DNA from 4 places in the Pseudoalteromonas sp. ATL1 genome. Region 4 is predicted to be linked to each of the others. Evidence: predicted binding sites of a transcription regulator. Region 4 holds the regulator's gene; each other region holds the start of a gene.
The links. The regulator sigma-54, encoded in region 4, starts transcription at its own class of promoters, with help from an activator protein. The targets are predictions, from matches to a motif close to GTTGGCACGNNNNTNGNNT.

Region 1 (3,792 bases), 4.0 Mb from region 4:
TAATAGCTTATTATGAAGGCTTATCTAGCTATTATACCTATAGCTGTGAAGCAGTGTTGGGTTACTAAGCATATAATGGGCTACGTTTTCGTAGCCCATTATCAACTCAAGAATGAAGTGTGCATACAAACTCAATATGTCCCTCCTTTTGAATTAAAGATCTTTTACTGATCGTTTCATCTACATTGTGTATAATTCCGCTCTTAGGTTTCGTTCGGCTACGTGCGCAAGGCGAAGCTAAGGTTAGTCGGTTTCTAGATTCATTGAAAGCAATTAGGTAGTTATGAAAAATTCACAGGCAGTTTCAAATTCCAACATGGTAAGCGATTCAACGTTCAGACGATTTTCCGTTGCCCCCATGCTTGATTGGACGGATAAGCACTGTCGCACGTTTCACCGTAAGCTGTCTAAGCATGCGGTACTGTATACTGAAATGATCACCACTGGGGCTATTTTATTTGGCAAAGGTGACTATCTGAGCTTTGGAGAGCATGAAATGCCCGTTGCGTTGCAATTGGGTGGCTCTGATCCGAAAGCCCTTGCTGAATGTGCGAAACGCGCAGCAGAACACGGTTATAGTGAGATTAATCTCAATGTAGGTTGTCCATCAGATCGCGTGCAAAATGGTCGATTTGGTGCATGTTTAATGGCTGAGCCACAGTTAGTTGCTGATTGTGTGGCTGCAATGAAAGCGCAAGTGGATATTCCTGTTACGGTTAAAACGCGTATTGGCATTGATGAGCAAGACTCATATGAATTTTTAACGGCACTGATTGAGGCTTCTGCACAAGTTGGTTGTGATGATTTTATCATTCATGCACGCAAAGCGTGGTTGCAAGGCTTAAGCCCGAAAGAGAACAGAGAAATTCCACCCCTTGATTACCCTCGTGTGTATCAACTTAAGAAAGATTATCCAAATTTACACATCAGCATTAACGGCGGTGTAAAAACGATGGAAGATAGTTTGCACCACTTACACCATATTGATGGTGTTATGGTGGGGCGTGAAGCGTACAGCAACCCATTTATGCTCTCTCAAGTTGACGAATTAATTTATGGCGATGAAGCATTTACTCAAACTCGTCATCAAGTAGTTCGAAGCATGTATGACTATTTTGAAGCACAAATGTCTGCAGGTGCGAATTTTTGGCACATTGCTCGTCACATGTTGGGTATTTTCCAAGGACAGCCGGGTGCTCGAGGATTTAGACGCCATCTATCTGAAAATGGTCATAAAAAAGAGGCCGATCTTAAGGTGATGGAAAAAGCGCTAAGTTTTGTACCTGAAGAATAATCATCACTTACCATCTCAACAAAAAGCCGCATTCAATGCGGCTTTTTTGTTGGTCTAAATCACTATTTTTTAGTGGGCATGGCTAATTAATCACCATGACTTATCCGTCAGATACTTGCAAAAATCACCTTAATTTATTGTTTATTATCGCTTTTTTATTTTTGGCACAAAGGTTGGATTATCTAGTTAACCAAACGCCAAATGCAAAGGAGCACAACATGGCTTTAATGAATCGAATTGAAGACTTAATTAAATCAGAAGTAAATGCGTTTTTAGATAAAGCTGAAGACCCACAAAAGCTTGCCGCACAATTATTGGTTGAACTTAATGAAGCACTGAGTGAGTGTCGCAGTACGGCAGCGGTGATCATCTGTGAGCAAAAAGCGTTAGAGCGTCGCCAGCAGAATAACGCCAAAAGCATTGAAGCATGGCAACAAAAGGCGGAACATGCCTTAGCTAAAGAGCGTGAAGATCTTGCAAAAGCCGCCTTGGTAGAGAAACAAAAGCTTGGTGAGGCACAAGAGTTATTGACGACACAAAATGAAGAGTTACAAAAAACGTTAACAAAGCTTAAAGATGATGCGGATAAGCTAGCAAATAAAATAGCGTCACTGAGAAGTAAGCAGCAACAGTTTGAACGAACACAACGAAGTGCATGTGCACGACTTAAAGTTAGAACGACGATGTGCAGCGATGAAGTAACCAATGTACTACAGCGTTTCGAGCAATTAGAGAGCAAAGTGGAGCGCATCGAAGCACAAGTGGAAAGCTATGAGCTTGGCCAGAGCAATACAGAGCAGCAATTTGCACAATTTGAACGAGACGAAAAAATAGACGTTGAACTGGCGCAACTTAAACAAAAAATGCAAAGTCAAAGCAACTCAGTGAGTGCTTAAGGAGTTTTATATGAACTGCTATCGCGACAGAAAAACATGTTTTAAAGATATGAGAAACAAAAAAATTGCTGGAGTGTGTGCCGGTGTAGCTGAGCGCTTCAATATGCCTATTTGGCTCACACGACTATTAACTGTGTTGCTGTTTCTAAAATTCCCTATGTTTACTTTATTGGCATACGGTGTTGGTTACGCAGTTTTACCAAGCAAAGTTTAATAAGGAGCACGCCATGAAAACCGTATTTTTAGTCTTGATAGCGTTAATGGTTTGTTCAGCATTATCATGGCTAAACTCACCTCTCATATGGTTAAGCATTCCCGATTTTGTCCTAGACTTAAGCTGGGTGGGAATGGAATTATTTACGGTATTGATTGGTATCATCGCCTTTGTGGCTGTAGTGGCGTTGTTAGGAATGGGGTTGATTGGCGTGTTTTTAGTGGTGCTCATTGGGCTAGTATTAGCACTGCTGTTTAATTCAATTTTGATTGCATTTCCGTTGTTATTGCTGGTAGCTGTTGGTTGGCTAGTTGTTGAACCTGAGTCATCACATTAACTAGAAAGCAGTAGGATTGGTAACGCGAAACTGCCTAAATCATGATATGATTTAGGCAGTTATTGCTATTCTCAAGGAAAGTATATGTTCATTAAACATTTGGTTCTTGGTGTTTGTTCCGTCATTTCTTTAGCTGCGATGCCTGTGCTTTCTCATTCTACATCTCATGGGGTTGAACAATCAGCGATCGTGATTGAAGATGCACGCATTAGGGAGTTTTTGCCAGCAGCACCCTCGACAGCGGCCTATTTTGAGTTATCAAACCATTCGAATGAGAAAAAACAGCTTATTAAGGCCACAATCTCAGGGCTTGGGCGCGTAGAAATTCATGAACATGTACACACCAATGGCATGATGCGAATGCAGCAAGTCTCAACGGTTGAAGTTGGGGCGCATAAGCAACTCGCTTTTAAACCCGGGGGTTACCACCTTATGGCGTTTGAGCCGAGCGAACCGCTCAAAAAAGGCCAGGAACGAGTGCTCACTTTATATTTTGCGGATAAAAAGACAGTGCAAGTGCCAATTAAAGTGGTGTCATTACAAGATAAAATGAACAAAAAACATAACCAACATTCACAACATAGTCATCACTAAAGGTAGGAGCAGCTATGCAGCAACACTTTGGAAAAATTTTTGGCGCGATAGGTTCTTTGCTGTTGATTGGCTACTTACTCGCTGTATATTGGAGTATAGAGCCGGATCAGTTTAATGTTGTGGAGCAAGCCAAGCAGCAAGCGCAAAGCAATAATGAAAAGCTCGTAACGGGTTATGTCACCACCAATACGCTCATACACGTGAGCGAAACTCTGCTTAATAAACCGGGTGGCTATTTGTCTAACGATGTATTACCACCGAGTGTGATGATGGACAACATGCCTGCGTGGGAATATGGGGCACTTGAAATGGTCAGAGATCTTGCTTTATCTATGCGTAAGGACTTTAGCCGCTCACAGTCGCAATCAACAGAACATCCATCTTTAAAAAAAGCGCAACCACAATTTAATATAAGTTCGACAGCATGGGCATGGCCAAGTGCTGAAGGTGAATATCA
Region 2 (3,792 bases), on a different contig from region 4:
AGATAGATTTACCAGCGCCGTTTTTACCAACAAGGGCGGTGCGTTTGTGTGTTAATGCGCAATGTAACTGGCTAAAGAGTATGTCGCCATCGTTGAAAGTAAAGCCTAAATTGTGGGCTTGTAATATGGGCATAAAAGCCTCCCATTAAAAAAACAGGGGCAGTGCCGTGAGCAAGGTTGCAGCACAAACAACAACGAGTTGTCGTACAAAATTGATTTGAGGTTGAAACGCAAAGCCACGCCCACTAACCCTGTAGATCCAAAAAGTAAGTTAAAAATGGATAACAGGTATTAGTTGTTCATGATGGCTTTGACTCCGAAAAGGGGGAATGCAGCTAGGCTAAGAGATCTGTGCCGCAAAGTAAAGCCCTTGAGCGCTTAGCGCACTCAAGGGCACATACTTATGGGTTCATTTTTACACTATTTTTAACGTTGTTGGTGCGCACATTACCAGAGCTATCGCTCACAATTTCAAGGCTTAGGGCACCATCTACGTTGATGTCACCGGAGTTGTCTTTGATCTCAACGTGCGCGGCACTGTTGTTAACCCACAGATCGCCACTGCCGTCATCGATGCTGACATTACCCTTGGCGTTGCTGACTCGTAATGTACCAGAATCGTCGCGAATTGTGATGTTGTTGCCACCTTCAACCGATAAATTACCCGAACCATCGGTGATGTTCACATCACCTGTACTGCCACTGACGAACAAATCCCCAGAGTCATCGCGAATAGTGATATTTTGTCCGCCTTTAATTTCGATACCGCCAGAGCCATCAATGATGTTGATGTCGCCCTCAATGCCCTCAATGTCAATATCACCAGAATCATCACGCAAAGTGAGTGCTTTACCGCCGTTGATGTCAATGCCGCCAGAGCCATCTTTAATATCAAGCGTGCCGCGAATATGTTTCAGAACGATATCGCCTGAGTTGTCTTCAAGCTCGAGGTTGTTTCCGCCATCAATGTATAGGTCACCAGAACCGTCTTGAATGCGAATATCATTAGTTAAACCTGAAATTTTTAATCCACCAGATGAGTCTTTGAGTGAAAGTGCAAGCTCTGCTGGCATAGTGAGTGTCATATCGATACGCGGGCTTTCTCCGCCGATGCGAAATACAAAGCCAGAAGCATGCTCAACCGATGCGACCAGTTTGGCGTTGTTGCCACTACGCTCTAAAGTAAATTCGAATTCACCCGGTTCAATGGTGTAAATATCGGCTTGAGCGGTTATTTGCTTAATACCTGCTTTGCCGATGATCTCTAACTCTCCTGAGTCTGTGTGTGCAATTAAAGACTGTAAGTCGCTGCTATCTAGTTGTAACTGTTTTTGAACGTGTTCTTTTGCATTGGCTGATGCGCCATTGACGTGAACAATACAGCCGCTAAGTATCAGTGTAGTGAGTAAAGGGGTAAGCGCTTTAAGCATGAGTATCCTTATTTTTTTATGTTTTACCAATTCGCATTAACACTTAAGTTATTTTGAGGGATTAAACCTGACGATAGCAGAACGCAGTAGCAGTGCAACCGATAAGGTTTTCTTGTCTCAAAATAGACCAATTAGTTAAGTGGCTTGGTATTAATTGACTCTGTTGTGCTAACTACTTAGCAATCGCGATGCCAATAATTTAATGTTTGTTTTTTAAGGATTTTCTATTTTTCGCGTCGAATATTATTTAGCGTTTTTGTGAGTTTAGCAATGAATTGGTCAATTTGACTAGAATGGTCGTGTATGTGAGCAGTGCAGTTTAAAAGGTGGCGAGCGCCACCTTAAATGGATGCTTAGTAAGCGGTAAAGTAGCTTACGTTTACATCGCCTTCGTGATAAAGGTAACTTGTTTGGTTGTAGTGCATGTCGATGACTACGGTTGCATAATCAGTACGGAACCAGCGAGACTCAGGGTCTTTTGGAATTGAGTAGAAACACTCTGTTTTACCATACAAGAATACTTCTTCACTCGGTTGCACGAAGTAATAAACAGGTTGTTCTTCACATCCTTGTAGTTCGTAACCAGAGTACGCTAATTGTGCTTTTACCACTTGGTACTTCCGACCAAATTCTAATACTTCTTGCGTATTATAGTAACCAGATGATAGGTCGATATTGGTCGCGAAAGATGAAAAGCTGGTAGATGAAATTAGACCAAAAAGTGTGGATAAAAGTAATTTTTTCACAGAGAGATTCCTTCTAAAAAATTTAAGTTTGCCGTAATGGCGGGTGTATCCTAGCCGTAAAAAAGAATAGTACAAGTTAAACTTCGATGACATTTTAGCTACGAATTCATTTAAATAAAATTGATTTAAATCAATGGCTAATTGAGTTTTCTGGCGTGTTTTATAATTCATACAGCTGTAAATTTTTAGCAATTCTATCGAGGTAATAATTATGCAGATAAACATTGATGTTTTTTAAAGTGAGCACTATTCTTACCGGTTTTTTATTTCGCATATAATATTCTTTATGTATTATTTTTGCGCAAATTGTTGTTTAAACTGAGTTGGTTAAAAAGTGCTATTTTTCGTTGGCGAGCGCATAGAACAAATTGGTTTGCTGAACTTTTTTCAATGATTGTGCCTTCTAAGTGATATATTGGGCTTTAGTTCTGATACAAAACGCATAATGTGAGGAGGGTGTTAATTTGATAGCCGATCAGCTTTGGCAAATTTACTGTCACACCTACTTTCAACCTTGTGCTTTTCACAATGACTCAAAACCCATCTATATCAGTGATAAAAAACTACGCAACAGTGCGATTATCAGTCTTTGGAATCCTTGTGGCGCAAAATTTACAGCCAAAAAAAATCGTCAATTGACGGATATGGCACTTGGCCGCTTAAAAAGAAAAGGGATTTTGTATTCTTTAGTTTGGGGTGGAGATAGAAAAATGCGTTATCGAGAGTTGAGTGTGCTGTTACCTGTTACAAAAACACAAGCAATTGCTCACGCCAATTATTATCAGCAACTCGCTTTTTATTACATCGACAGTGCACTCAGGCTTTGGCTGGTTGACAGTCGTGGCACTCGTAAAAGCCAGCTTGTGCATGGCTGCGCTCGAACCCGTTTTTTATTGTCAGGTTTACATGCGTCCAATGAAGCGCTTGCATAAGCATGTTAATTGGTATTGGTGGGGTTAGCGAGTGTGATTGCTTCTAAAAACAATCACACTCGATAGTACGTCTTCTATTTATTTAATTGAGCGTAAATACGCATCAATGGCGCTTTGCTCTCGTTGCTGTAACGACAAGCAGTTTTTAACGCTTTCCTGCGCTTTGGTTAAAGCACGTTTTAAGCTTGGTTGCTTAGCCAGCTTATCGGCAAAAAAGTTGTTGGCTTTTGCCAGTTTACTGTTGTCACAATTATCTGCCGTGCTTGAGGCGAGCATAGGCACTGCAAACGGCGGTAATTTTGCAGCTAGCGCGTCGTAGTTTTTAAAGATCCATTCAATAAAACGCTCATTTCTCTGATCAGTATAAGCGTGTCCTGAAAGTGCGATACGCATATCTGACGCGGTTACTTTGTCTGTTAATGTGTAATCTAGCGTCAGTTGCTGTAGTGCTGGCTGACCAAAATAACCTAACGCCAATAATAGGTTGCTACGCACAAGTGGGTCTTGTGTTGCTTCAAACTCTTTGGTGTATTGTGCAAGCAGATGCTTGTCACCATGATAAGCGGCAAGTTTGAGATAAACAGACGCTAAGTTCGCATCAACACTTGCTGGGTCTTTTAAGTACTTTTGCGCTTGATTGAAAGCGGTGGTTTTTAGTGATTCATCTTTTACATCAAAGCCTTG
Region 3 (3,792 bases), 3.8 Mb from region 4:
TTTAATGTGAACACCACGCCATTTTCTGCCCCGTTATAAAACTCAAATGCACGTCGGTGTATCGTTATTGTTCGCCCTTGCACAACATATTGACCGGTGCGGCTAATACGATTTACTTGAGAATAGTTTAAGCGTTTAAGCTCCCAAAGAACCTCTTGTTCAGATAAAAATTGCTCTGGATAAAAGCGCATTGCTCGGGCATATACTTGCACCGGTAACTGCCACTTGCTGCCTTCAAACTGCCGTGTAACTTTTGAATCAAGGTAGATCACATAAAAGCTCACAAGCACGATGACCGCAATTGTTCCCTTCCACAACAAATTCCAGCAGGTTTGCAGAACCCGTTGCTTGAAACGTGCGAATTTTGACAGCCCCGCAGTAGACGCTTTTTTAGTTGGCTTTTGTCGTGTGCTTGTTGTCGCTGATTTTGAAGATGCTCTGGTGGATTTTTTTTTCGCTTTTGAGGTGTCGTTATTGCTTTTATCTACCATGCCACTTTGACTGTTTTATCTGATTAAATAGGTCGAAGCATAGGGTACCTTAGATTAACCAAGCCTGAAAGCAAAAGCGGGCCAAAGCCCGCTCTAATTGATCACATGAGCAATAAATTTTGCTTACTGTCCGCGCACAGTCACAAATTCAGGATAAGCATCAATGCCGCAGTCATGTTGATCCATGCCATTGATCTCTTCTTCTTCGCCAACTCGAATACCCATGGTTGCTTTAAGTAGCGCCCAAACTAAATAAGAGATGATAAATACAAAGCCAAGAATACAGATCAAACCAATGAGTTGATTCATAAATGTCGCGTCGGAGTTTGACAATGGCACCAACATAGCCCCTAACATGCCGCAAGTACCATGCACTGAAATCGCGCCCACAGGGTCATCAATTTTTGCTTTATCCAAAAAGACGATGCTAAATACAACCAAAGACCCCCCCAAGGCACCCAGTAAGCAAGCTAACAATGGGGTTGGAGATGCAGGCTCTGCGGTGATCACAACCAATCCAGCAAGCGCACCATTTAACACCATAGTTAAATCGGCTTTACCCCAAAGAGCCTTACACACTAACAACGCAGCTACCGCACCGGCCGCTGCCGCAGCATTAGTGTTCAACATAATTTGGCTCACGGCTATGGCATTCGCTTTGTCCGCTAAGAACAGCTGCGAACCACCGTTGAAACCAAACCATCCCATCCATAAAATGAATGTGCCTAAGGTTGCCAAGGGCATATTTGAGCCAGGTATTGGATAAATTTCGCCATTTTTACCATATTTACCTTTACGAGCACCTAGCAAGAGCACGCCCGATAAAGCGGCTGCGGCTCCTGCACCATGCACGATGGCAGAACCCGCAAAATCAACAAAACCAAGCTGAGATAAAAATCCGCCGCCCCAAGTCCAATAACCTTCAATTGGATAGATAAAACCTGTTAGCACCACCGTAAACGCCAAAAATGCCCACAGCTTCATACGTTCAGCAACTGCACCAGAGACAATTGACATGGCGGTAGCGACAAAAACCACTTGGAAGAAAAAATCTGATTCCAGAGCATGATCCGCATCAGCCGCCGCATCACCAATCAAGGCACCAAAGCTTGGTACAATCCCACCCTCGGTATTGCCCACATACATGATGTTGTAGCCCACCAGCAAGAACATGGTGCAGGCGATAGCATACAAGGCGATATTTTTAGTCAAAATTTCTGTAGTGTTTTTCGAGCGAACTAACCCAGCCTCTAACATCGCAAAGCCAGCAGCCATCCACATGACCAGCACACCTGAAATTAAAAAGTAAAAAGTATTAAGTGAAAATTTGAGTTCTACAATTGCGCTTTCCATCATCGGCCCCTTAAATTGCTTCTTCGTCTAATTCGCCGGTACGGATCCGCACGATTTGATCTAAGTCATAAACAAATATTTTTCCGTCACCAATTTTTCCGGTACTGGCAGCTTTGGTAAGTGTATCGACCACGCGTTGCGTATTCTCTGTGCGTGTGGCAATTTCTATTTTTATTTTTGGTATAAAGTCGACTTGATACTCCGCACCGCGATACAACTCGGTATGCCCCCTTTGGCGGCCAAATCCTTTTACATCAACGACTGTCATCCCTTCTACGCCTAAATCCGCAAGCGCTTCGCGTACTTCGTCCAATTTAAATGGTTTTATTATTGCACTTATCATTTTCATTGTTAGTCCCCTTAGGACAGGCTTATCCTGTTGTATCAGCTAATCCAACCTTCGTGCCACAAAGTAAAAAGCAATATTTTCAAATGCTTACTTTTTAACTTTTGAATTTACAATGTGATTACGCACCATGAAAGTGCAAAATACTCCAGCCTGCTCACTGATGGTGCGCACCATTTAACCTTTCGTTTTTTGGCGCGTGTCGTTGGCAACTAACTCGTCAAAGCGGCAATTTGACTCATAACCTTTGAAAGTTGCATTAAAAGCAACTTTAATATGAATATTTTTATGTTTCGGGGAAAACCATGTTTCTAACAAGAGTGCTCGTGGTGCTTACAATGCTAGTTAGCCTAGCGAGTAACGCATCTGAACATGAACGTAAAATCGATATCGATAGCCAAGTCATCACCAACCATAAAGCAACGATTAACGGCGAAAGACTGAGTTATCAAGTCACGTCCGGCACACAACCTGTTTGGAATGACAATGGCGAACCAATCGCGACCTTGTATTACAACTACTACAAAAAAGACAAAGTAGACGACATCAGCAAACGCCCTCTACTTATCTCATTTAATGGTGGCCCTGGCTCCGCATCGGTGTGGATGCACATCGCCTACACGGGTCCTCGTATTTTGAAAATTGATGACGAAGGCTATCCAGTACAACCATATGGCATCAAAGATAATCCTTATTCAATACTCGATGTGGCTGACATTGTATTTGTAAACCCAGTAAACACGGGTTATTCACGTGTATTGCCAAACAAAGAAGGTAAAATGCCAAGTAAAGAAGAGCAGCAGAAAATGTTCTTTGGTGTTAATGCCGACATTGAATACCTCGCTAGTTGGATCAACACGTTTGTTACTCGCAATAACCGCGCGCTATCACCTAAGTTTTTAATCGGTGAAAGCTATGGCACGACACGAGTATCAGGGCTTGCAAAAGAGTTACAAGAGTCTCATTGGTGGTTTTTAAACGGGGTTATTTTGGTATCTCCAACTGACATTGGCATCAAACGTGACGGCCCTGTAAAAGCGGCCAATCGCTTGCCTTACTTTGCAGCAACCGCTTGGCACCACAAAGCACTCCCCAATGCATTGCAGCAAAAAGATTTATTAGAAGTACTTAAAGAAGTCGAAGTATTTACGCTCAATGAGTACTTACCCGCTTTGGCCAAAGGCTCATTCATTAGCAAAGACGAGCGCGCGCACATTGTTGAGCGTGTGGCTTACTTCAGTGGCTTATCAAAGCAGTTTGTATCACAAAACAATATCGAAATTAGCGATGATGCTTTTTGGAAAGAGTTACTGCGCGACAAAGGCGTTATTCTTGGCCGCTTAGATTCTCGCTATTTGGGTATCGACAAACGCGATGCGGGTGATAGTCCTGATTACTTCCCTGAACTAAGTGCTTGGCTGCATGCCTTTACACCAGCTCTTAACCACTATCTGCGTGAAGAGCTAAATTACAAAACGGATGTTCAGTACAACATGCTGGCTGATGTGCATCCATGGGATAGCACAAACAACCACACCGGAGAACAACTACGCGAAGCCATGGCTGAAAACCCATACTTAAATGTGTTGATCCAAGCTGGCT
Region 4 (3,792 bases):
GTACACCCAATAGCAATGGTCAGATAGCTGCGATTGTTACGCTCTAAATGGGGAAGCCACGTTTGCACGAAAGTTTGAATTTGCCAGGTGAATTTCTGCACTATGCTGTGGTTGGCCAAGTAATCTTTGACGGGTTGATCGAGTCCAGTTAAAGGCTTCAGTTCAGGTTCCCAATGCGGGTTGGGTAAAAAACGTGCATCAAAGACATAATCCGCTTCTTTTGGAATACCATGTTTAAAACCGAACGACTGAAAGGTAACAATAAGTTGTTTATCTTTTTTACCTAAAATACGTTCTCTTATGGTTTCTGCTAGTTGATGAACACTGAGGTCAGTGGTATCGATGAGTACATCAGCACGCGAAGTGAGCACATCCAGTAGTTGTTTTTCCTCACGAATGGCTAAATCTAGCGGCAGATCGTTCATCGAGAGAGGGTGTAAGCGACGAGTCTCTGAAAAACGTTTTATTAATGTATTATCATCACTGTCTAGATAAAACAGCATCGGGTTAGCAAAGCCAGGTAGGTACTCTAGAATATCGTTGAAATCTTGCTGCTCTTTGGGGAGGTTGCGCACGTCAATACTGACTGCGATTTTATCAAAGTTGTCAGAAACACTTCTGACTAACGAGGGCAGCAAATTCACGGGGATATTGTCGACGCAATAATAGCCCAAATCTTCAAGTACACGTAGCGCCACTGATTTTCCTGAACCAGAGCGGCCACTGACAATGATTAATTCCATAATGCTTCTCTTAGTTACCTAGTGTGCTGAAGCAATAATCTCATAAAGTTCATCATCATTGCTAGCATTCCTTAGCTGTTTACAAAACTCTTTATCATTAAGTTTTCCTGCAATCTCTGCCAATGTCTTAAGATGTTGCTGATTATCACCTTCAGGCACTATCAGTGCGAGAAAAATATCAACGGGTCGATTGTCTATCGCATCAAAAGGAATACCTTGCTGGTTGACCAAGAGCATAGCGGTTACTTGTTCAATGCCGGCCATTCTGCCATGAGGAATTGCAATACCTTTACCGATCCCTGTACTCCCTAGCTTTTCTCTCGTCATTAATGCGTTCAAAATATCATGCTGGTTTAACTGAGGCAGCTGCTCATGCGCCAGTTCACTGATGTATTCAAGGACACGTTTTTTGCTATTAAAAAGGACCGCAGCTTTACTGCAGTCCTTGTTTATAATCGAGCTTAGTTTCATGATTAGTGTCGAGTAAGCTTCTCTTTATGTTTGATCACTTGACGATCTAGCTTATCAATAAGCCCGTCGATCGCCGCATACATATCCTGATGTTCCGTTGAAGCAAATAACTCTCCACCATTTACGTGTAAGGTGGCTTCGGCCTTTTGGACCAGCTTTTCAACATCTAAGATCACGTGCACATTATTAATGTGATCAAAGTGCCTTTCTAGCTTCGCAAACTTGTTGTTGACATAGTCTCTTAATGAATCAGTGATTTCTACATGACGACCAGTTAAATTTAGTTGCATAAGCATTTTCCTTCTTTGGTAATACGTCTAAATCAAGCTTTTACGCTGGTTAGACGGTGGAATGGCTAACGACTCCCGATATTTTGCTATGGTGCGTCGGGCCACCTTAATTCCTTGCTCCGCTAATATGTCTGCTATTTTGCTATCGCTCAATGGCTTTGCGGTATTTTCAGCAGCTATTAACTTTTTGATAAGCGCTCGAATCGCTGTAGATGAGCACTCACCTCCGTTTTCTGTACTTACATGGCTGGAGAAGAAATACTTCAGCTCAAAAATGCCCCTTGGTGTGTGCATATATTTTTGTGTTGTTACGCGAGAAATAGTTGATTCGTGCATTTCGACCATCTCTGCAACATCGTTTAACACCATAGGTCGCATTGCTTCAGGACCATGTTCAAAGAATGCCTGTTGTTGCTGCACAATGCAATTGGTAACTTTCATTAAAGTTTCATTTCTGCTCTCTAAGCTTTTAATAAACCACTTAGCTTCCTGTAAGTGCGAGCGAATAAACTGACTGTCAGAGCTTGATTTTACGGAACGAGACATGGCTGCATAGTGATCATTGACGCGAATTTTTGGCATGCATTCTGGGTTTAATTCTACCACCCAACGGCCTTTTACTTTCTTCACCGATACATCAGGAATGACGTATTCAGATTCTTCTCGAATGATGCTGGCCGCAGGTTTGGGATTTAAGCTGTGAATGAGCGTCATTACTTCTTTTAATTCCGCTTCTTTAAGCTTTGTCTTTTTCATCAATGTTCGATAATCACGACTCGCAAGCAACTCAATGTGCTCGTTTAAAATCATTTTTGTTTCAGTTAACCAAGGCGTGGTTTTTGGGTCAAACTGATTTAACTGTATACACAAGCACTCTTGAAGGTTACGAGCACCAATCCCTACTGGGTCGAATAACTGAATACGTTTAAGCACGGCTTCAATTTCATCAAGTTCGATGGGTTCGCCTGAGTGACCATCGTTAATACTATCTAGTATTTCTTCAGTGCTTAAGGTTAGTGTACCGTTATCATCAATGGCTTCAACGATAGCCACCGCAATTCCATGGTCAATGGGACTAAATGGTGTGAGTTCCAACTGCCACATGAGATATTCATGTAAGGTTTCGGTGGTTTCACCTTGGTAAATCGTTTCATCTTCAGGCATTGGGCCGCTGCTCGCGGCGGGGGCCGCGCTCATATATTCGTCCCAAGTTACATCCATTGCCAATTCGTCGCTCACGGTATCTTTACTCAGTGCGGCGTCGGAGTCCATCTCATAATCACTCACAGGTTCACTATCGTGGTTGTCATCATGAGAATCGTCGTGGCTATTATCTTTACCGTTTTTTTCTTGTAAGGAGGTATCGAGATCCGTGTCAGACTCTTCCACTTCCAACAGAGGATTGCTATCCAGTGCTTCTTGGATTTCTTGCTGAAGATCTAGCGTACTCAACTGCAACAGACGTATTGCCTGCTGTAGTTGTGGTGTCATGGTAAGTTGCTGCCCCATGCGCAGCTGTAACGATTGCCTCATGTACCTTTAACAATCCTTCTAATCTCTATTATTATTGTGACCTAGAATGTTTTAACTATAGCCTGAATTGCTCACCAAGGTAGACATCTCGAACGGTTTGATCCGCCAAAACATGCTCTGGCGTTCCCGACGCGATAAGCTCACCATGGGACACAATATAAGCTTTTTCACATACATCAAGGGTTTCTCGAACATTGTGGTCGGTGATCAGTACACCGATACCACGATTTTTTAAATGCTCGATAATTTTCTTTATATCTAACACCGAAATCGGATCAACACCAGCAAAAGGCTCATCTAACAGGATAAATTTAGGGTTTGCGGCTAAAGCGCGAGCAATTTCTACCCTTCGGCGCTCACCACCCGACAATGCCATACCTAAACTATCTCTAATGTGTTGAATATTAAACTCATCTAACAACTCGTTCAGTATTTGTTCGCGTGCTTCTTTATTGAGCGAGTTACGAGTTTCTAAAATGGCCATGAGATTTTGATAAACAGTTAACTTTCTAAATATTGATGACTCTTGAGGGAGGTAACCAATACCTAGTCGAGCACGATTGTGCATTGGTAGTAAGGTAATGTCGTGGTCATTAATGCATACTGAACCATGATCGCTGGGTACTAATCCAACAATCATATAAAAACTCGTTGTTTTTCCCGCACCATTTGGTCCAAGCAGCCCGACAATACTACCAGCTTCAACACTTAGACTGACATTTTTAACGACCTGTCGCCCTTTATAGCTTTTTGCT

Region 1: a site for sigma-54 is predicted at 1,455-1,473, ahead of AC5FX4_RS17980 (PspA/IM30 family protein). Genes of this name have one in related genera too.
Region 2: a site for sigma-54 is predicted at 1,608-1,626, ahead of AC5FX4_RS22500 (DUF4097 family beta strand repeat-containing protein). Genes of this name have one in related genera too.
Region 3: a site for sigma-54 is predicted at 2,236-2,254, ahead of AC5FX4_RS16785 (P-II family nitrogen regulator). Genes of this name have one in related genera too.

Annotation. Positions count from the first base shown of each region.
Region 1 covers NZ_JBZYXL010000001.1:4,099,079-4,102,870, reverse strand. Annotated here, with positions in the region: gene AC5FX4_RS17990 (hypothetical protein) at 1-68, shown strand, start outside; gene dusA (tRNA dihydrouridine(20/20a) synthase DusA) at 284-1,294, shown strand; gene AC5FX4_RS17980 (PspA/IM30 family protein) at 1,513-2,190, shown strand; gene AC5FX4_RS17975 (PspC domain-containing protein) at 2,201-2,404, shown strand; gene AC5FX4_RS17970 (hypothetical protein) at 2,418-2,741, shown strand; gene AC5FX4_RS17965 (copper chaperone PCu(A)C) at 2,826-3,335, shown strand; gene AC5FX4_RS17960 (DUF2333 family protein) at 3,350-3,792, shown strand, end outside.
Region 2 covers NZ_JBZYXL010000002.1:1,028,417-1,032,208, reverse strand. Annotated here, with positions in the region: gene AC5FX4_RS22505 (ATP-binding cassette domain-containing protein) at 1-133, opposite strand, end outside; gene AC5FX4_RS22500 (DUF4097 family beta strand repeat-containing protein) at 402-1,430, opposite strand; gene AC5FX4_RS22495 (hypothetical protein) at 1,784-2,176, opposite strand; gene AC5FX4_RS22490 (DUF3293 domain-containing protein) at 2,641-3,108, shown strand; gene AC5FX4_RS22485 (M1 family metallopeptidase) at 3,187-3,792, opposite strand, start outside.
Region 3 covers NZ_JBZYXL010000001.1:3,819,821-3,823,612, forward strand. Annotated here, with positions in the region: gene mrcB (penicillin-binding protein 1B) at 1-491, opposite strand, end outside; gene AC5FX4_RS16780 (ammonium transporter) at 615-1,844, opposite strand; gene AC5FX4_RS16785 (P-II family nitrogen regulator) at 1,855-2,193, opposite strand; gene AC5FX4_RS16790 (S10 family peptidase) at 2,496-3,792, shown strand, end outside.
Region 4 covers NZ_JBZYXL010000001.1:63,608-67,399, reverse strand. Annotated here, with positions in the region: gene rapZ (RNase adapter RapZ) at 1-743, opposite strand, end outside; gene ptsN (PTS IIA-like nitrogen regulatory protein PtsN) at 762-1,214, opposite strand; gene hpf (ribosome hibernation promoting factor) at 1,217-1,504, opposite strand; gene AC5FX4_RS00305 (RNA polymerase factor sigma-54) at 1,532-3,037, opposite strand; gene lptB (LPS export ABC transporter ATP-binding protein) at 3,093-3,792, opposite strand, start outside.